3 regions of the Paenibacillus sp. OSY-SE genome follow, and region 3 is predicted to be linked to each of the others. Evidence: riboswitches for the same ligand, from Rfam matches in the RefSeq annotation. Region 3 holds a riboswitch; each other region holds the start of a gene.
The links. Region 3 has a riboswitch for cyclic di-AMP ahead of A372_RS0124430 (hypothetical protein). Riboswitches for the same ligand answer to the same signal wherever they lie in the genome.
Positions count from the first base shown of each region.

Region 1: it holds a riboswitch for cyclic di-AMP, as region 3 does, so the genes downstream of both, A372_RS0126325 (3D domain-containing protein) here and A372_RS0124430 (hypothetical protein) in region 3, are expected to answer to the same signal.
Region 2: it holds a riboswitch for cyclic di-AMP, as region 3 does, so the genes downstream of both, A372_RS0125295 (TrkH family potassium uptake protein) here and A372_RS0124430 (hypothetical protein) in region 3, are expected to answer to the same signal.

Region 1 is NZ_ALKF01000200.1:68,302-75,359, reverse strand. Features, by position in the region: gene A372_RS0126335 (hypothetical protein) at 22-1,662, opposite strand; gene A372_RS0126330 (bifunctional metallophosphatase/5'-nucleotidase) at 2,031-3,611, shown strand; gene A372_RS0126325 (3D domain-containing protein) at 3,717-4,505, opposite strand; cyclic di-AMP (ydaO/yuaA leader) riboswitch at 4,507-4,673, opposite strand; gene A372_RS0126320 (amino acid ABC transporter ATP-binding protein) at 5,025-5,747, opposite strand; gene A372_RS0126315 (amino acid ABC transporter permease) at 5,740-6,396, opposite strand; gene A372_RS0126310 (transporter substrate-binding domain-containing protein) at 6,484-7,058, opposite strand, start outside.
Region 2 is NZ_ALKF01000199.1:39,744-46,801, forward strand. Features, by position in the region: gene A372_RS0125290 (potassium channel family protein) at 15-683, opposite strand; gene A372_RS0125295 (TrkH family potassium uptake protein) at 722-2,080, opposite strand; cyclic di-AMP (ydaO/yuaA leader) riboswitch at 2,140-2,298, opposite strand; gene A372_RS0125300 (CPBP family intramembrane glutamic endopeptidase) at 2,539-4,230, shown strand; gene A372_RS0125305 (phosphoenolpyruvate hydrolase family protein) at 4,452-5,285, opposite strand; gene A372_RS0125310 (Tm-1-like ATP-binding domain-containing protein) at 5,306-6,514, opposite strand; gene A372_RS0125315 (phosphoenolpyruvate hydrolase family protein) at 6,621-7,058, opposite strand, start outside.
Region 3 is NZ_ALKF01000198.1:14,535-21,592, forward strand. Features, by position in the region: gene kdpA (potassium-transporting ATPase subunit KdpA) at 1-674, opposite strand, end outside; gene kdpF (K(+)-transporting ATPase subunit F) at 714-833, opposite strand; cyclic di-AMP (ydaO/yuaA leader) riboswitch at 1,046-1,211, opposite strand; cyclic di-AMP (ydaO/yuaA leader) riboswitch at 1,307-1,500, opposite strand; cyclic di-AMP (ydaO/yuaA leader) riboswitch at 1,932-2,103, shown strand; gene A372_RS0124430 (hypothetical protein) at 2,105-2,623, shown strand; gene A372_RS0124435 (hypothetical protein) at 2,695-3,114, opposite strand; gene A372_RS38020 (hypothetical protein) at 3,086-3,244, opposite strand; gene A372_RS0124440 (hypothetical protein) at 3,396-4,733, opposite strand; gene A372_RS0124445 (methyl-accepting chemotaxis protein) at 4,873-6,618, opposite strand; gene A372_RS0124450 (GTP-binding protein) at 6,879-7,058, opposite strand, start outside.

The DNA.
Region 1 (7,058 bases), on a different contig from region 3:
GCTTGTAACTTGAAATGTCTGTCAGCGGTTGATTTGGAAGTTATCGATATTGATTCGTTTGCCTGAAACTCCGGCAACGACAATTTTGAACCGGACGGCCCCCGTCTCGTTCACCTCGATCGTCTTATCGGCCAAGCTGGCGCCGCTGTTGTACGATTCTCCAACATCGCTCCATGTGGAACCGCCGTCCGTCGACTTCTGCAGCTTCCAGACCGCGCCGGTGTCATTGCCGAAGTTGGCATGTTGCAATGTGACACTCTCGGCCCCTTCCACATCATCATTCATGGCAATGAACCCGGCTGCGCGAATGCGGGCCGATTTGGCTCCGTTCTTCTTGTCATTCGGCAGGTCGCCGATGAGCGCATTATCAAACAGCCATAATCCGCTGTCGAGCGTCACGGTGCCAGCCGCATAAGCTCCTTTGCTGCCGGACTCGAATCCTTCTCCATCTCCGGTTGGAGGCTCGCCGGGTGACGAAGAATCATACCCGTAAGAGCCCTGCTTGAACGTGGATGAATCCCACCATTTATATCCTGAAGCCGGGCTGGCCCAAGGCTCGGGTTTCGGTTCCACGGAACTCTGCGGCGACTCCTGCGCCAACAGTGCGGTTGGTTGATCCAAAGTAAGTCCGGGCACTTGGCTTAATGAAGTATAACTCTCTTTTACAGACAACCAGTTCACTATATTGACCAACAGCTTATCATTGTCCCGTTCGTAAAAGCCGTCGTATGTTTTCTTTGCTGCGCCATTTTCCTCCCGCAAATACTTCGGCGTGCTGTCCTCCACCGGAGAAGAATCACCGATAACGGCTGCTTTCCCCAGACCGGCCTTGGCAATCGCCGCATATGGGCCTTCCGCCAAGCCACCGCCGTTATACACGCCTTGGTCGACTGCGTTGGGCCACGCTTTGTTGGTTGCTGCAATATACACAATCCCCTTCGCCTTGGCAGGATCTGTAATCGCTAAAGTCGAGCCGGCATGCATAGTCACGGTCTTCACATTCTCAGTGATGCCAAAGGCTTGGGGCGAGGGCACAATGTAGTCGGAGTTGATATCGCCAAGGGCATTATAGCGAATCCGTATGCCGAAGTTATCCGCCAGCCAATCCGAGCTTGATACATTCTGCATTGCTGCAGATTGGCGTTCCTCCGCACTCATGCCTGCCGTCGGATCCTGCCATGCTCCGCGACGGTACCCATTGAACACTTCCGAAGCATCCCAACGGTTTTTGTTGCGATCTGCGTTATAGTGGTCAGCGATGAAGAAAATGCTGCCTCCATTGTGCACATACTGCGCCATTGCCTGTTGTTCGGACGTTTTGAAGGGAATATTCGCTTCCGGAATGACAAAAACATTAGCATTTTCCAGATCGTTCAGCGCAATCGGTTCTTTTTTGCGCAGTTCCTTGACGTGGTAGCCTTCCTTAGCCAGAGCTGAGGCAAAATCGGAAAAAGCCCCATCAATGACCCAGTCCGCGGCACCGGCCGTCTGTCCGTGCGCGTTATCGAACAATACGGTTTTCCCGTTAGGAACGCCAACGGGTTGAAGCACCGGCGCCGGATCCGACGGCCCTTCGGCCAGGACGGAGCTGACTGGCATCATAAGGCTGAACATCAAGCCAACGATCAGCAGCAAGCGCCCAATACGTTTACTCGTAATCATGAAATTCCCCTCCTCTTCAGTTACGAAAGTTCCAGCGGACTTTTTCCGCAGCCGGAAGCTTTCAACTATAAATTTCTTGCAGCATATGAGCATCCCGGAAGACTTACAGAGCCGCACTCCTTCTTGCTGCGCTTCTATAGCGTATCATGAAAGGCAGCAGTTTCATGATAAAATTATGTAAATTTTATCCACACTACTTTTGTGTAATGATTTTGTTAATCTGTGGCGGCAGCGAAGGAATCATTTCGTTCGCATCGAATAAGGTTTTATATCGAGCAGGCATTGGAAAACAGGGATTTGCCAACAACAGTGATAAAAGTTCATCGCGACATCCCAGCATGAAAATCTCTTATAGGAGGTCATCCGTAATGCGCGAATCATTCACCTTGACGATATGGGCCACAAGCGATGTGCATGGCCACATGCTGCCCACACGGTACGCTGACAACGCCCCCGAAGAATTGGGTCTGCTAAAGCTCGCTTCACGGATTCGGCAGGTCCGCGCAGACAAGGAGCATTTTCTTCTCATCGATAACGGCGACCTTCTGCAAGGAACACCTTTGGCTACTTATCATGCCCGGTTCGATCCGCAGTCCCCCAATCCGATGATTGCCGCCTTGAATCGTCTTAAATATGACGCATTCATCCCGGGCAACCACGAATTTAATTTCGGTCTTGATTTTGTGAAAAAAGCGCAGCGCGAATCTTCGTTTCCCTGGTTGGCGGCCAACATTGTGCGAGAGGATACGGGAAAACCATACTTTGGCGACCCTTACTTCATAACGGAATTTGCTGGCGGGCTGCGCGCAGCCGTGCTCGGACTGACCACCCGTTTCACCCCACATTGGGAACTGCCTGAGCATATCGCTGGCCTGCATTTCCTGCCGGCTGTAGAAGCCGCCAAGCAGTGGGTGCCTGAATTACGGAGCTGTAAAGGAGCCGACATCGTTATCATCGCTTATCACGGCGGTCTGGAAAGAGATTTACGCACGGGAGCTGCTCTCGAGGAGGATACGGGGGAAAATGAAGGCTCACGGATATGCGCAGAAGTGGAAGGCATCGACGTGCTCATTACCGGACATCAGCACCGGACCATTGCCAGCGGCAATATCGGGGACACTATTGTTGTTCAACCGGGAAGTCAAGGCCGGTACGCGGCCGAAATTGAATTGCTTCTTACTCGTCAAGATGGCCGCTGGCTCGTCAGCGAGAAACGCTCTCAGTTGATTGCCGCGGCAGGCGCTGAAGCCGACCGTGAGCTTAGCGAATGGATTACGCCTTACGAAGTGAATGTCCAGCGTTGGCTTGACCGCCCCATTTGCCGAATTAACGGGGATATGCGAATACGTGATCCCCATGAGGCCCGGCTTGCCGAGCACCCTTTAATCGAGTTCATCAACCGTGTGCAGATGGACGTATCGGGCACGGATATTTCATGCACCGCCTTATTTGACGATAGCGCTGCTGGATTCGGCAATCAGGTATCCATGCGCGAAATAACCACATTTTGTCCGTATTCCAACACATTGAAGGTGTTGCGGTTGAAGGGACGCGATATCCGGGACGCTCTGGAATGGTCTGCCCGCTACTTTGCGCCATATGACGGTCAATCAGTGGCCGTTCACTCGTCCTTCCTCTATCCCAAAGCGCAGCACTACAATTATGACATGTGGGAAGGCATAGAGTATGTCATGAACGTGTCCCGACCGGTAGGCACACGTATCGTACAACTGGCACGGAACGGACAGCCCCTTGATCCGGACAAGGAATATGATGTCGCCATGAACCATTATCGCGCTTCAGGAGCCGGCGGGTTCCAAATGTTCTCCGGCAAGCCGGTCGTTCGTGATATTCCGATTGACACAGCCGAGCTTATCGCAGACTATATGATGAAGCAGGGCACAATTACCGCAACGGTAAATCATAATTGGAAGGTCATTTGGGATTGAATAGATCAGCACATAATTATGTAAAAGAGACTGCCCCTCTAGTAGTTTTCTCTACTTTCGGGACAGCCTCTTCACATTTTGGTTACTTAAGTATAATTGCAATTGTTATTTGATAATATAAACCTGCACATCTTGCACGCCGAAAGTGCTGCCGGCACTTTTGCTTACCGGAACAAAAATGTCTACCTTTTTACCTTTAATCGCCCCGCCAATATCCCGTGCCTCAGCTACGAGTCCTCCTTGCGGCAGATGCTTGAATTGATAGCCTGTAATGAACAGCTTAGTTCCGAGCGGTATCACTTTAGGGTCAACGGCAACCGTGCCCAGCTTCAATGCATTCCCGTAGAAATCTACGGCTCCCCACTCACCATTTTCGCTCGGATGCGCTGTATACGCAGTTGCGCGCATGTTCAGCTTCTTCGAATAGGTTGTCGGACGTCCCGACACTTTAACCACATTTTTAGGAGCAGTATTTGCTGCTTTCACTGTTTGTTGTGGTGTGGATCTTTTCTTGTCACCCGTTGCTTTCTTCGCTTCCTTCTGTGCCACTGCTTCAGTCTTAGCTGCCTTCTGTGCTTCTGTTGAAGCCTTCGATGCGTCATCTTTGTTGTCTCTCTCAATTGCCTTGGCAGGCAAGGAATAAGATGACGATACTTTTCCTTGAATGACTGGCGTCGGAATTTCCATTGTCAACCCGCCGTATATATTCTTCGGATTAATCAATAGATTCTCATTTACTAGAGCTTCTACGCTAATATTTTGCTTTTTAGCAATAGAGTAGAATGTATCTCCCTCTTTAGCTTGGTAGGGCTCGGCATATACCGGGATGATCTGTAAAATGGTAGCTATACCCAGTAAAGCGGCTGCGAGCTTCACAATTGTTCTTTTACGCATATGTTCCTCCTGTCAGTAGCCTGCGGGGTTAGTTGTCGGATTCGGGTTAAGGAGTTCCCCTACACCATGTCCGATCTTTCGGAATGGCGATTCACCCCAAGGTGATCATTTATTGAACACCGGTCAATCATCCCCCGTACGGGTGCTTCGTTTCGGCTTGAATTGCATCATATCACAAACTTGTAACCTGTGCGCAGGGATTTGCTGGAATTGTCTTGAAATAATGACTCCCTATGGATTTTTTCAGCGTAATTTAACGCTTAATCCTAACACTTTTGTAATTACTAGTAACAACTTTGTAATATTCGCACTTTTATAATAACATAGTTTAAAAATTTGTAAACAAATTACATATTCCAAATATCCCCTAAAGATGAACCGCATTTTAGGCGTACGTCAACCGGATGCTTGAGAATTTGAACAATCTGGTTTCACTTCATAAAAAAATCCCCATAATTAGGGGAGTGGTCATTCTGTCCAAATCCCTAACTACTGGAGATTATAGTTACTCATCGTGTTTTACAATACTTTGCTTAAAAAGTCACGTGTTCTGGAATGCTGCGGGTGCTGGAACACTTGCTCTGGCGTACCCTGCTCCACGACATCGCCGCCATCCATAAATAAAATCCGATCTCCCACCTCACGGGCAAAGCCCATTTCATGAGTCACGATGACCATCGTCATTCCTTCACTGGCGAGCGATTTCATCACTTCCAGCACTTCACCCACCATCTCCGGATCAAGAGCTGACGTAGGCTCGTCAAAAAGCATGACATGCGGCTGCATGGCGAGTGCGCGGGCAATGGCGATACGCTGCTTCTGACCGCCCGATAACTGTCCTGGATAAGCCGTGGCCTTGTCAGCCAGACCGACTTTGGTCAGCAGATCCATGGCAACCATCTCTGCCTGCTTCTTCTTCAACTGCTTCACCTTAATCGGCGCAAGCGTAATATTATTCAACACCGTCATATGCGGGAACAGATTGAACGACTGAAACACCATGCCCATCTTCTCACGCGTCTTGTTAATATTATGCTTCTTCTCATTAATCTTCGTGCCCTCGAACAAAATATCACCCTGCGTCGGCGTCTCCAACAGATTCAAACACCGCAGAAAGGTGCTCTTTCCTGAGCCGCTCGGCCCTATGACGACGACAACTTCGCCTTGTTTGATCGACATATTCATGCCTTTCAAAATATCCAATGCACCGAACGATTTATGCAAATTGCGAACCTCAATCATGACTGCTCAACTTCCTTTCCAGAGTTGCAACCGCTTTGGAAAGCGTAAAGGTAAGAATGAAATACATCATGGCCGCACCCATAAGCGGCCCCAGAGCCGTATACGTTTTACTCCGTATGACCTCGGTTTGGAACATGATGTCCGTAATGCCGATGAAGCTGACAATGGACGTTTCCTTTATAATGGTCACGAACTCGTTGCCAATCGCTGGCAGGACGTTGCGAAACGCTTGCGGCAGCACGATATGTCGCAGCGTCATCGCTTTTGACATCCCCAAAGAGCGGGCAGCCTCGGCCTGCCCTCTATCGATTGCTTGAATGCCGGCGCGGAAGATTTCGGACAAATAAGCAGAGCTGTTAATCGATACCGCGACGACTCCAGCCATAAACGGACTGAACTCGATGCCGAATTCAGTTAAACCGAAATAAATGATAAAAATTTGCACGAGAAGCGGCGTGCCTCGCACCAATTCAATATATGCGGTCGTCAGCCATTTCAATGGCTTGAAGCCGGACATTCGCACCAAGACAATAACAACGCCTAAAATGAATCCAGCCAATACGGAAAACAACGATAACAGCACCGTTATTTTCGCCCCGGATAAATAATCCCATTTAAAGTCCCATAACATTCCAAACCAATCGAGCACCGGTCTAACCCCTTTCCCATCCTTGCTCATATAGCACTATTGTGTCCAACTCATGAAAAAAGCGGCTATCCGCCGCCTTCTCCTGCCTTACTCTCCCGATTCCGCCAGCTCCGTCGCCTGCGTAATGAACTGGTCCAGCTTGCCTTCAGACTTCAGACGGTCGATTGTCTTGTTCACAGCTTCCACCAATTTCGGGCTATCCTTGCGCATGCCGACAGCATAACCGTCGCTCGCCGGCTTCAATACGACGTCAGCTACTGCCAGCTCCTTGCGATTGGCTTCATAAGATTTAGCTACTGGCTTCTCTACCAGAACCGCGTCAATACGCTTCGTTTCCAACGCTAGCACAAGGTCGTTCACCTTATTCAGCAACTCGGCTTTTGCTTCCGGAATTTGTCCGATTACATCCTCGAACGTAGAACCTTTTTGAACGCCTACCTTCAAACCTTTCATATCTTCGGGTGACTTGTATTTATCTTTGTCTTCCGCCCGTACGATGACACCAGCTTCGGCAACATAGTATGGTTTGGAGAAATCCATCGCTTTCTGGCGGTCAGGAGTCGGGTCCATGCCGCTGATGGCGATATCGATCTTTCCGGTCGGTACAGATGCGACGACAGAGTCGAACTTCATGTCCTTAATTTCAAGCGGCACTCCTAAGT
Region 2 (7,058 bases), on a different contig from region 3:
AGGCGGCGTGTTCTTTATTTTTTCAACATAATCGCTTCTTCGAAATCCTCAATTTGATTGTTGGTTCCGATCATGACCATAATGTCCCGCTCATCTAGGACAGCCTCGGCCGACGGGGCGATAATGATGCCTTCCGGCTTGTTGAGCGCGACGATGCTGCAGCCGAATCTGGCCCGCGGGTTCAATTCCTTCAGCGACATCCCCTGCATGCAGCCGGGTACACTGAGCTCAGCAATCGTATACTCCTTCGACAGCTCGATATAATCGAGCAAATTCGGAGACACAAGCTGATGGGCAACGCGGATTCCCATGTCTCGTTCGGGATAAATAACCCGATCTACGTCAAGCCGCTCAAGCACGCGGCCATGCAGGTCAGACAGCGCCTTGGCGACTACCTTCTTTACGCCAAGCTCCTTCATCTGAATACTGACCAGGATGCTCGTCTGGATGTCATCGCCAATCGCAACAATGGCGCAATCAAAGTTGCGAATGCCGAGCGAGCGGAGCACATCTTCATCCGTCGCATCCGCCACGACGGCATGGGTCACCATGCCCGTCATGTCCGCAACTACCTCTTCATCTTTATCGATGCCCAGCACTTGATGTCCTAGTCTGACTAGTTCCTTGGCAAGGCTCGATCCGAATCGTCCCATCCCGACTACTGCAAACTGCTGCAACTCCATAATAGCTATTAACTCCTTCATCCATTACTATTCTCTATTTACCCTATCGTAATCTTGCCTTCCGGATGGCGGTACAGTTCCCGCTCGCTCTTCGGTCCGAGCGCATAGGCCAGCGTTATCGGCCCCAATCGTCCGGCAAACATCGTCAAACATAGAAGCACCTTGCCGAAATCGGTCAAATCCGTCGTTAAGCCCATTGTCAAGCCGACCGTGCCGAAGGCGGACGTCGTCTCGAACAAAATCATAAGGAACGGATGGTCCTCTGTCGTCGATAATATCATCGAGACCATAATGACCAGGAATAACGCCAACAAGGTCAACGTAACGGCTTTGAATATTCTGTCCTTCGCCAAGCGATAGCGATAGATGACGATATCCTCTTTTCCCCGAATCATCGTAATGACCGCGCCGACAAGAATGGCGAACGTCGTTGTCTTGATCCCTCCCCCGGTTGAACCGGGCGAAGCCCCGATAAACATCAGTATGATCATAAAAAACTGGGAAGCTTGGCGCATAGCGCCGATATCAATGGTATTCGCGCCGGCCGTACGCGGGCTGACAGACTGGAACAAAGACGCCCAGAACTGCTCCCACCCGCTTAAACCGGCGAGCGTGCGTGTATTGGTAAATTCAAAAATGAATATAACGACTGTGCCGATAACAATAAGAAGTCCGGTCATTGTCAAAACAATCTTCGTATGCAGCGACAATTTGCGGGTACGGCGATAATCCACTACATCGGACAATACGATAAAGCCAATCCCACCGAGTACGATGAGCAACATAGCCACCGTATTAATGACCGGATCTCCTACATAGCTCGTTAAGCTGGAGAACGGTCCGTACACCGAACCGAACAGGTCGAATCCGGCATTGTTGAACAATGACACCGCATGGAATATCCCGAAATAAATGGCTTGTCCGAGTGGCAGGTCGAACGCCCAACGCGTCGCAAACAGAATGGCGGCGGCTCCTTCGATACAGAAGGCAAACAGCAGCACCTTGCGGATAAGGCGGACAATTCCCTCCATGCTGCCTTGATTAAGCGCTTCTTGTAAAATAAGACGTTCCTTTAACGAAATTCTTTTTTTAAAAGCAAGCGCGAACAACGTCGCCATCGTCATGAAGCCAAGCCCGCCGACTTGAATGAGCAGCATAATGACCACTTGCCCGAACACCGTAAAGTTGGTGCCTGTATCGACCACAACTAGCCCGGTCACGCAGGTTGCTGATGTTGCTGTGAAAAACGCATCAACAAAAGACAGCGGCTGTCCGTTGGAATTTGATATCGGCAGCATAAGCAGAAATGCGCCTAATAAAATAATTAATGCAAATCCAACGACAAGTATGCGTGACGGCGTTAAATGTAAAATCCTGTTTTTCCTTGAAAGCTTCAAGGGGGTGTCACCTCTTTTTGTCCACGAAAAAAAGCACTGGAAATCCAATGCTATCGCTGGTATCCTGACGCACTTGCCTACGAGGTTAGCTGACGGATTCGGGCACGTTCAGGCTGCCCTATTCGCAGACGGTTCTTATGACCCGTCATACGCGAAATTCACCCCATTAATCGGTTCCCCCGCTTTCGTACATTGACGAAACTCGGCATGTATGCAATTCATAACGAGATTATATACGTTTCCCTACTCGCGCACAAAGTCAAAGATCGAACAAATTCAGTTGAATAGGCTGAAAAATAACGTTAAATAGCGCTTACAAAACCCCATTTTCTTGAAATGTATCGAGAACTCTTTCATTATCAAGGCGTAGCTTCATTCCTCTGCTGGACTTTACACAAATGAAGTGGATACAATAATAAAAGAGAACTGCGTATATACGACTAAATGGAGGAAAAAAGATGTCTTTTACCCATCAAGCACACCATGATGCTCATAATCAGGCTGCACCTTCTTATTACATAACCAAGCCTTTACTTATTGCTTCCATTGTTGGGTTCATAGTGTTTCTCACCGTGCAGGTTATTATTCCCTTACTGCAATTCGAGGTGAGCCCGGAGGAAGGCGCACAGGTCTCAATGATTACGAAGACGGAGGCGGCCGACAAGGCGATTCAGTACATGAAGCAGCAGTCTTGGCGATCCGAACTGACGCTGCGAAGTGCTGACCCGACAGTCGTGTATCAGACGGATTCCACGCTGGCTGGATATATCAGCAAGGAACGTTTGACGGAAGCCTTCCAGCCTTGGAGCCGCAAGGCTCCGTATGATAGGTATCAAGTCCTGCTCTCCGTTGTACGCGGAGGCCGCCCTGATGTGTTGAGCATCGATGTCAACATGACGAACGGCCAGATTATCGGCTTCAATTTCACCGGACGCCCGGCAACTGCCGCGGATGACTCCGTCGTCTCCCGAACGTTAGACTATCGCGCCGTGGCGGAACAGACCATAAAACAATTGGGCTGGTCATCATCCGAGTTGAACATTCAGCAAGAAAGCTTGAACAGCAAGGACGAAATACGGTTCACGGTGCCCAAAGCCAAAGTTGGCGGCGCAACGCTTGACTTCGTCGTACACTTTCACAACAACGACGTCGTCACAGCCAAGCCAGTATGGGAGGTGCCGCTAAGCTATAAAACAGAGGAATTGCAGCAGACCGCCACCGCTTCGTCCATTTATAAAATTGGTTATACATGGATGTCGTTGCTGCTCAGCATTCTCGCGCTCGTCGCGTGCATTCGTTACCGCAAGCTTATCCGATTCCGCTCCGGTACGATAATCACACTGTCCATCGTCTCATGCGGAATCTCCCTGCTTCATATCTGGAACCTGCTGCCTGGCCTCATCTCGCTTCAATTCGGGGTGCCTGCCGCACAGATCCGTATGGAGTACGCTTTGATCGTCCAAGGCGGAATTACAGTGCTTCAGGGAGTGGTGCTCTATTTCTCCTTGCTAGCAGGCACACGCTTGTGGGATCAGTCTAAGCATCGGCGCTTGATGCCAACCTGGAGCAGTCCGGAGTTCGGTACGGTGCTGCCCCGTGCCTTCTGGCTCGGCACGGTCTATGCAGGGCTCTTGCTTGGAGTGCAGACGTTTATCTTCGCCGCCTTGGAGACGGGATTTGGCGCATGGTCGACGACAGATGCATCACAGTCTCCGCTTAACTTGAGGCTGCCGGCGCTATATCCTCTGCTCGCTTGGATGGCTGCGATATCGGAAGAAGGCGTCTATCGCTGGTTCGGCACGGGACTGTTGCAGCGCTGGGTGAGAAATCCATGGATAGCTGGTCTCATCCCGACGCTCATCTGGGCTTTCGGACATGTCACTTATCCGATATTCCCGTTCTACTCCCGGCCGGTTGAACTGTTGATTATGGGTTTTATATTCTTGTACATCATGCTGAGGCACGGCTTCTGGACGGCATTGTTCGCCCACCTCATGCTGGATAATTTGTTGATGAGCATGTCTTACTTACTGGGAGGAACCGTGTCTGGCTCGGCGCTCGGCGCGCTATACTTGATACTGCCGGTGCTGATTATATACGGCTTAAAGAATCTTCATCAACGCAAAGTGAACATGTTACCCATGTCATAGAGCAAAACAAGCGGAGGTTGCTGCGGTCTCGTTATGGGATCTGATAAATGACACTTATGCGAACGTGAAGAAAGTGATTTTTGAGCATAGCGGACATAATCCGATGTTTGAGGAGCCTACTTTTGACAATCTAATAGCCGAATGGATGGGCGAGGGAAAGTAACTCTACAAAAACGTAAATAAGGGGAAACCTATGGCTTCCCCTGAAAAGTTTATAAATTCTACGATTTTAAATTAACACGTTTGAATGCTTCTGCTTGCTGTTTAATACCAACCTCTGTGGCAAACCGTTCAATACTTGAAGCACCGAAAAATCCATCCACACCTACGGTGTTGTCGAAAATATATTGAGCATCTTCCGGATCAGCAATCGGACCGCCATGACAAATGACCATAATATCTGGATTTACAGATTTGCCCGCATCGGTAATAGCTTGGATTTTCTTGGCGCAATCCTCAAGAGTCAATGCGGTTTTCGCGCCAATTGTTCCTTTTGTTGTCAAGCCCATGTGCGCTACCAAAATATCCGCACCCGCTTTAGCCATTTTAATAGCTTGTTCTTCATCAAATACATATGGGGTAGTAAGCAAATCAAGCTCGTGTGCTTTCCGAATCATATCAACCTCTAAATCATAGCCCATCCCGGTTTCTTCAAGGTTCGCTCTAAAGACGCCATCAATCAAGCCAACGGTCGGAAAATTTTGCACGCCTGCAAACCCTTGTTCTTTTAACTGCTTCAAGAAAACTTCCATCATTCTGAAAGGGTCTGTACCGCACACGCCTGCAAGCACTGGAGTATGCTTCACAACTGGCAATACTTCCGCTCCCATATCTACAACGATTTGGTTAGCATCCCCATAAGGCAATAATCCTGCAAGCGATCCCCGGCCAGCCATTCTATATCTTCCCGAGTTGTAAATAATGATTAAATCTACTCCGCCCGCTTCACCGCTTTTTGCAGAAATCCCCGTACCTGCTCCGGCTCCTAGAATCATTTCACCTTTAGCTACATGTTCTTTCAATTGGTTTATGATTTCTTGACGAGTTTGTTTCATTTTGCTTCCTCCTCATTTCTCTATTTCTGCATCAATTCGATTAACTTTTTAGCTGCCGCTAAAGCGAAATGTTTATCATTGATGTCATAGTCCAATTCAATGAGCTCTACGGCGTTTTGGTCAATATTATTTCTTAGCGTATCAAATAAGGCGCGATCCTCTTCTGCTCCATAGAAAGGCTGTCCTTCCACATCCAGCCCGGAAACACCCTTTAAAGGCAGCATTAATGCGGTTGGAGAGGTCGCCTTATTTAATTTTCCGGATATGATCTTGCCTAATTCTTTATTTTCTTGAACCGTCGTTCTCATTAAAGTCACGGTCGGGTTATGCTTGTAAAAAGTTCTATCCTGGAATTTCTCCGGCACCGTGTCAAACGGCCCGAAGTTGACCATATCCAATGCTCCTGTCGAAACAACTTGAGGCACACCAGAGCGCCCGGCTGCCTCGAGCCGATGCGGTCCTGCATTCAACACACCGCCTACCAGTTCATCACACCATTCTGTTGTGGTGAGATCCAACACGCCATCGAAGAAATTAGATTCAATTAATCTTTCCATCGTTTTGCCGCCAGTACCTGTTGCATGGAACACAATCACTTCATACCCATGTGCCTCCAAGTACTCCCTAGCCTGATTGACGCAAGGGGTTGTAAGCCCAAACATGGTAGCGGCTATAAGCGGTTTTTTTTCAACTTTATAATCGACCTCATATTTCACCATGCCTGCAATCGCAAGGGCTGCATTGGTAAAGATTTTCGTTGAAATCGAGTTCAGCCCCGATACATCGACGATAGATGGATACATCATAATATCGCTAGTCCCTACATACTGCGAGACGTTCCCGGAAGCGACGGTAGACACCATTATTTTCGGCACACCTATTGGCAGCGCTCTCATTCCTGGCGTTACAATGGATGTGCCGCCGGTACCGCCAAAGGAGATGATTCCGTCGAATTTTCCTTCCGCATATAGTCTGGGAATTAGTTTTTCCATACCTTTTGCAAGAATTTCCGTTGCTAAAGATCTGTCTTTTTTGGAGGCGATTTCACGAATATCTGCATGAACTTCCTTGGCTACTTCCTCATTCGAAATATCTGGGACGAACATGGGCTCGAATACTCCACTGTGGATGGTAAGCGTATTCAACCCAAGACCTTGCAGAATATCTTTCACAAAAGAAAATTCTTTTCCTTTGGAGTCAAATGTTCCGACTATCGCAACTGTTTTCAATATAATGACCTCCTCGTAAAAGTGGAAGTATGAAGGACTACTAAGCCGGCTTACAATTCAAGTATAGTGTTTTATGTTTGATGATTCATGTAGATTTGTATGGTGTTTATGTGTTTTTGTACTGTCGTTGATACTCTCGTGGGGAAAGCCCCGTTTGTTTCTTGAACGTTTTACTAAAATGGGCGTAGTCATTATATCCCACAAGTTCGGAAACTTCAGATAACTCGATATGATTCTGTTTCATTAACTCCGTTGCTTTATTGATTCGAAACCTTGTTACATACTCAGGAAACGTACATCCAACTTCTTTTTTGAACAAATAACTTAAATACGTCCTTGAAATATGAGCTACCAAAGCCAGTTCTGCAAAAGAAATCTCATTCATGTAATTCGCAGCTACATACTCTTTAACGAATTGAACATAATCATAGTGCTTGGTCACACCCTCAAGCATTTTATGAAGGAGCTTGTCATGTTCAGTAAGTCCAACCTCCTTGAAATCGATAGCCGTTTTCGTAATCGCTGCTTCAGAAGGTATTCGTTC
Region 3 (7,058 bases):
ATCGACACCAGCGAGGCAACCGGGCCCCGCGCAATTGATTGCACGTCTCCTTGCAGCGTTGTCGCCTGCACCGTAGCCCCGAAGGTTTGCGGAACTTGCAATGCAACAAGAATAAGCGTCACAACAACTGCGAGTGGCAGCAGTAAGCGCGTATGCGCCTTGACAAAGTCAACGAAAAAGTTGCCAAGCGTATTTCCTTTGGACGTAATCCCGCGAATAAAGGCGATGGCCACGACGATACCGGTGGCCGCTGACGTGAACATCATCATCATAATGACCGCCATTTGCGAGAAATAGGTCAGCCCGGATTCACCGCTGTAATGCTGTAAATTCGTGTTTGTCATAAAGCTGATAATCGTATTGAACGAGAGTGTCGGCTCCATATTGTCGATGCCGTTCGGATTCAGCGGCAGCAGCTTCTGCACTCGCAAAATGATATATCCTAGCACGACCAGCACAATGTTGGTCAAAATCAAACTGAGCGTATATTTCTTCCACGACATGCTGGAGCGGTTCTTCAGACCCGCAATGCCATAAATGACATTCTCGAACGGTGTAAACAGCTTGTCGGTCCGGTTCGGTTGATTAGAGAACACATGGTACATATAGCTCCCTAATGGTTTGACAAGTAGAAGCAGCAGAATAAGAACCGCCGCAATTTGCAAAATCCCCATGGATAGGCTCCCCCTCTAATGTATAAGTCCGTCGTTCGGTTAAAATTTTTCCGGATGAATCAGCGCGTAAATTAAGTACAGGAACAGAAACACGATACAAATGGTGAGGAACATCATCGTTCGTCTCCTCCCGTTTGTTCGACAACTTTGCCGCACCATGCCAAAAATCCGCAGAACATGGAAAAGGCAAGGGCTAGAGCAGCAATCATATATAGATCAGACATGTGACAACCTCTCTTCATTAGCATTGTTTTTAACACGCAATCGTGCTCTCACGCCCAAAAAAGGCAATAAAAAAGAAACCTGCGAGAAAAGGAACTTTCTCGTGGTTTCCGGGCACAGTCTATTAAACCGTGTCACACACGACGATCGTTGCCTCTCTCCGTACGCTTACGAGGTTAGCTGACGGATTCGGGCGCGAGAGTCGCCCTACCGACAGTGAACTGTCGGATTCACCCCGTGAGCTCGGTCAACTATGCGCCCAAGCTCGTTGGTTCCCCCGCTTTCTGCTTTACAGAAATTAAGCGATAAATTTGAAAAGGTACAAGCTATGATTTTCATTATTTTCATGGGAAGACAATAAAAAGCCACAGAGGCATAAACCCTGTGGCCGATTAATCGATCACGAGTCCTCATCCTCTCTCCTACGCTTACGAGGTTAGCTGACGGATTCGGGCAGTGAGAGTTGCCCTACCCCGGAATTAGACCCATGGAATCCAATTCCGCAGGATTCACCCCATGACCGTTCTCCGACTCTCACATCGGAATTCGATCAGATGTTGGTTCCCCCGCTTTCTGCTGTGCAGAAATTAAGCGATTCAGAATGCTGAACGGATAATTTAATTCATGAACGTATATTACGTCTCGGCAGTTACTTTGTAAAGCAGCCAAATTTCCAAAAATGACTAGAAAACGGCAGCTTTTGGTCTGCCAAAATCGATTTACACTTCTAAATCCATTTATCGCGTTCATTATCTCGTTCTTGCTCGGTATTTCAGAATACTTCCTCTATAGGGCGCATCATATGAGCACAGTCTCCCTTCACCCATTTTGCGCAGAAATCGTGATGCGGTTTCTGCATTTTCAGAAAACATTAGCTTTTCGAAGAAACAACCGTAAAATCGCGAAATAAACAGTTCCTATTTGTAAACAAAACCAATTTCCCAGCCGATTCGATGAAAATATACGGTTTTTTAACTGTTTTCACATTGTACAAAGCATAAAGGAAAGGAGTAAGATACGTGTCGTACACCATCATTCTTTCGATCGCTGAATTCTTGAAGCAAGGAGCGGGGGACCCATCAGGACCTTTTCTGACTTGGTTTAACTTGGTCCATCGGGGTGAATCCGATTGGCAAGCTTGCCGTCGGCAGGGCGACTCCTACGTCCGAATCCGTCAGCTAACCTCGTAAGCGTAGCGGGAGAGGCACATGATTACCTGCGCAGTGTCTGTCATTCGCAGCCTGATTGTTCAATTATGCCGCAGCAACCCGCGGCAATCAGTCATGATGGCTTCGCTGCGCGCAAGACAATGCCTGGAGGGAATGAACATGGCAAAGCAGCAAGCGGAACGAATCATTAGCAATTTGGAATTGTATCAAATATCTGTGTCGTCCGGACACGGATTGGAAGGCGGCTCAAGGCCGCTAACGTTGGTATTGAAAATTTCCTGCGCAAACGGCGCCGTTGGTTGGGGTAAGTTACTGTTTTATCATACTGCTCCGCACTTTGATCTCATTCACTGGTCGCGGCGGCTGGATCAGGTAAAAGGGAAAACTGTAGTGGAAGCATTCGAGCTTGTGGAGGAGATGAAGGGAACGTGGTGCTTTGAGAAAGTTCAGCTTGCAAAGCTCGCCTTAAGGGATTTACTTCCTCTGTCCAGACACCGTTTCTGTCCAAAGGAACGCCTCTTAATGGAGAGATCGCAAGCCTATTATTGCATTATCTGAATGAGCTGCGGATAAACAGCGAAAGCCCCCAAAATTGGGGGCCGTATGTATATTTGAACTCAATGAATAAGTCAGGCTGCTTGCTCCGCAAAAGAAGAGGCCGAGTATTTAAATGCGAGATAACCGAGGTAAGCATATACAGCTACAGAGATCAGGGAATTAACACTAATGGCCATAAAGGGAAACAAAATCAGAACGGCTTTCGCCCAAAGGCCATACGGCAAATACTTGATATCGCTGGATATAAGCGTCAGCCATACTCCTAGCAGAAAGGAATAACCGGCAACCGCGCTTAACGGAATCGTATAAAACATAAAGTCCAAGACACCATAGCTGGAATAGGGCAGCACCTTGAACAGTAAAGCTTGAAGAAACCCGACTCCTATCCCGCCAAATAATAAATACAGCCTAAAAGGCGAAAGAACTTGAATAAATGAAAAGGACAACAACCAGGTTCTCAATTCACGAATTACATTGGAAAATTGCTGCATCGACAAAGACCTCCTTATGATTGCATATCGGCCGGTACCGGCGCTGCTTCTTCGGGAAATTGATGTCTGCATCCCGAACAGAACCGGGTATCTCACGGTACGACTTGGCCGCAAACGCAATCTTTTTCATCGGACGACTCTTGTGTATCCACGACCTGCATTTGTATTGCGCTTTTCGTCATACACTCAAATAATTCAACAGGACTTAAAGCACAAAAAAAAGGATAAATGACAGGTATTGAAGCCGAAGTGAATTACCTCATTTATCCTTATGCATGAATTTATAGTGAAGCGCCCTTATCGCGAGCCGGACGGACAGGCGTATTTCCCGAATTGACGACAATCATGACGATTGTCAACTCCGCCGCCACTCCTAGCGATTGGGCAAGCGCACCGATCGTGCCGTTCCATCCAGGCGTCATCCAGACACATAAGATGAGAGTCGCAATCGTAAGAACGACGTTCCCCATTTGAGATCTCATCATCATTTTCGTCTGTCCGCGCATCATGATGATTCCGTTGCCATAGTCGATCCACGGAAAAATGAAGCTGTACAGCATGAGGACCCGTAGCGTGTCTAGGCTCGCACGCATCAATTCCTCGTTCGCCCCCATCACCTGCGTCAATATCCATGGTCCAATCGGTGTGAAGCTGAGCAGAGCCGTCAGCAACCCGGGAAGAAAGGCGAGTGTAAACGCAAAGCGTTTGACTTTCCTGCTATCCTTCGCATAGAAATTGAGCACGATCTGATGCAAATACGTAAAAAAACTGAGCACAAGCAGGTTAATGCTGCTCGCAAGCGCAAACGAAGCAACCGCAAGCTGCTGTTCCGCCGTTTTCCCCAGCATGGCATTGATAGATGGTCCGATCAGAACGGCAATAAAGGATGAATATAATAGCGGCTTATAGAATTTGAAAATATGGGATCGGTTCGTAATGGCGTGACCTTCCACCTTATCGGGAATGCTATGTCTCAACAAGTTGCGTCCCTCCAACCAAGCGACCAGACATTCTATAGCCATCCCCGACAAAAAAATGATAGCTCCAGCCTTGCCGCTGTTCACACCCGTCCGAATAAAATACAGCGACAGACCATACATGGCAGCCAAACGGATTATCATCCCGATGGTCAGCCACTTCGTCCGCATATTATAAATAATGATGCCATGATATAAGCAGCGGATTCCCGAAAATATACTGACGAACATTAATATCCGGTATACACCAAGCGTCGGCTCTAAGGCTGCCTCCTCCACGCCGAAGAAGTGGCGAAATACGACCGTACCGAGCGGAGTGTATGCAATAATCGTGTTGAGCAGCATAATGCAGGCCAACACATAGTTGCTGATTGAGGTCATCGCCCGGAAAGAATTCCGATCCCGAACCAAGGTTGAGCAGGTCTGTCTAAGCAGAATGCCCGGCCGCTCCGTCAAGCTGTACAGGCTCAATGCGATGGCATAGGTAGAAATAATAAATTCCGGATTCGGTGACCTTGCAAGCGTACTGTTAATAATGACGTGGGATACCGTAACAAGAGTAGAAGAGAATCCTAAGGGCAGGAAAAAGGCAAGCATCTGCTTATACGTTACGGGATGTTCAGATATCGAGCTGTCATTCATGTTGTGTCCTCATTCAATATGATCGATTTGTAAAGCCTGAGTTCTAGTATACTGAACACGGCCAGAAGTACCAATGAGCAATTTCCCGTCAATTCGTGAAAAAAGCCCCTGCTCGTTAATGGAGCAGGGACTTTCATCACTACAAAGTAAACTTGCGCAGCTCTTCTTGCAATTCCTTCATTTTCCGATTCAACACGACTGCAGAATCCGAAATCTCTTCGACGATTGCCAATTGTTCTTCGGACGAAGCGGCCACGCTCTGCGAACTTTCTGATGAGCTTCTTGCAATTTCCGCCAGATTCTCAAGGGAAGCCGCCACCTCTTCACTGCCAGCGGACATTTCTTGAGCTGCGGCAGACACTTCTTGAACCTGTTCAGTAACATCTTGCACAGATGTCCATAACAGTTGAAAGTTATCGCCTGCGACCTGAACGATTTTCGCCCCTTCCTGCACCTCAATCGCGCTGTTTTCCATCGCTTCCGCCAACTGTCTCGTATACTTCACGACGGAATGGAGCATTTCGGCGATTTGCTCTGTCGAAGCCTTCGTTTGTTCGGCTAGCTGCCGCACTTCTTGCGCAACCACACCGAAGCCCCGTCCGTGCTCGCCCGCTCGCGCCGCCTCTATGGAAGCATTGAGCGCCAACAGATTCGTCTGCGTCGCTACATTGCCGATAATGCCAACAACCTGTTCAATCTGCTTCGATTGTTCGGTTAACGACTTCGTAATCTCCACGGAACGGTGGACAGAGTTGTTGATATGATTCATCTGCTTCATCGTCTGCTGCACGACTTCATTACCTTGCTGCGCCGCACCTGCTGCCTCAAGGCTGAGCTCTGACACCGTCGCAGTTGATTCGGCGATCCGTTGAATGCCGATCGCGATTTCCGACATCGCCGCTTTGCTCTCTTCCGCACCCTGCAGCTGTGTCTCCGAGCCGGAGGCGACTTCCTGAATGGAGCCGGATATTTCATGACTCGACTGAGCCGTTTGCTCCGCGATAATCGATAGTTGATCTGACGATTCAGCCACATGGTCCGCCGTAGACTTTACATTCGCAACAAGCTGCTTAATGTGGGTCATCATCACATTGAAGTTGTCTGACAGAACGCCAATCTCATCTTTGGACGTGACCGGGATCGTCACGGTCAAATCGCCGTTCGCCGCCCGCTTCGACAGCTCGGACAATTCCTTCAACGGCAGGATAAGGCGGCGGATCAGCAAGACAATAATAGCAATAAACACGGCACCGGTAGCCGCTCCGACTCCAACCGTTTTCCACAGCATCACGTTCAGGTCGTCATTAATTGTTTCATTATTGAAATCGACGGCAAAAATCGCTACGGTTTGATTTTGTTTGTTCTGGATTGGTTTAAAGACGGTAATCCATTCCCCATCCTCATCCTCGTACATGTCGCTAAGCCCGGTGCCCGTCTCCTTCATGTCCTGAACCGCTTGAATAAGCTCGGGCGGAAGCTCGTAGTTGTCACCAGGCTTTATGCCCGTGTCAATGAAAGACTGGCTCCCCTGCAGCAATTTCAAATACGATTTCCCATCCTGTTCGATCATTTCGGGAAAGAGCAAATACGTATTGCTGATGAAATTGTCCCGAATCATGCCATTCAAGCTATTATGTATCCATGCAATACTCTGATCCTTGACATATTGCAATGCGTCTAACGATTTTAGCTTCTCGGCCGCTCCGGCGATGCCCTCCCATTCGAGTTCGATTTGTTTGGTAAGGGTCGTATGGAGAGAAGATAGTTCTCCATTGTAAATGCTCCGTTCCATCATGTAAGAGAAGGTCGTGAACACACCTGACATGACAGCGAGAAGCACCGTCATAGCGACGACAGACTTGAATACCAGACTTTTGTTTCTCATAGATTAGCCCCCTTTTGACTGATGAGCAGGTTGAATACGGGCTGTTCCTTGCGTTGTCGCCGGTGTACACGTACCGTATGTCTGCTGTAGTAGCAATTTTACCAGCTATATATCGTCAATATTCGACAAAAATGAATAGCGATAATTTAAATTTTAAATAAATTTTATGTGAATTTTTCTTTACAAAAAAAAAAGCGCGCCCCTCTTTAGAAGATGACACGCTTACCCATACCGCTTCCGATTCGGGACATGAAGCCAGTTCATGATTGCAGCGCCTTGCGGACGCTTAATATATATTTGGATTGATCGAGCGGATTGACTCCTCGCCGCGGGCAAGTAACCGAGATGTCCGGCGGACATTGTTCATATCTGTCAAAAAAGGTTGCGATCGTGCCGCGCCCTTTCGTCATGGAGCCAAGCTTGATCGGATAGTCTAACGA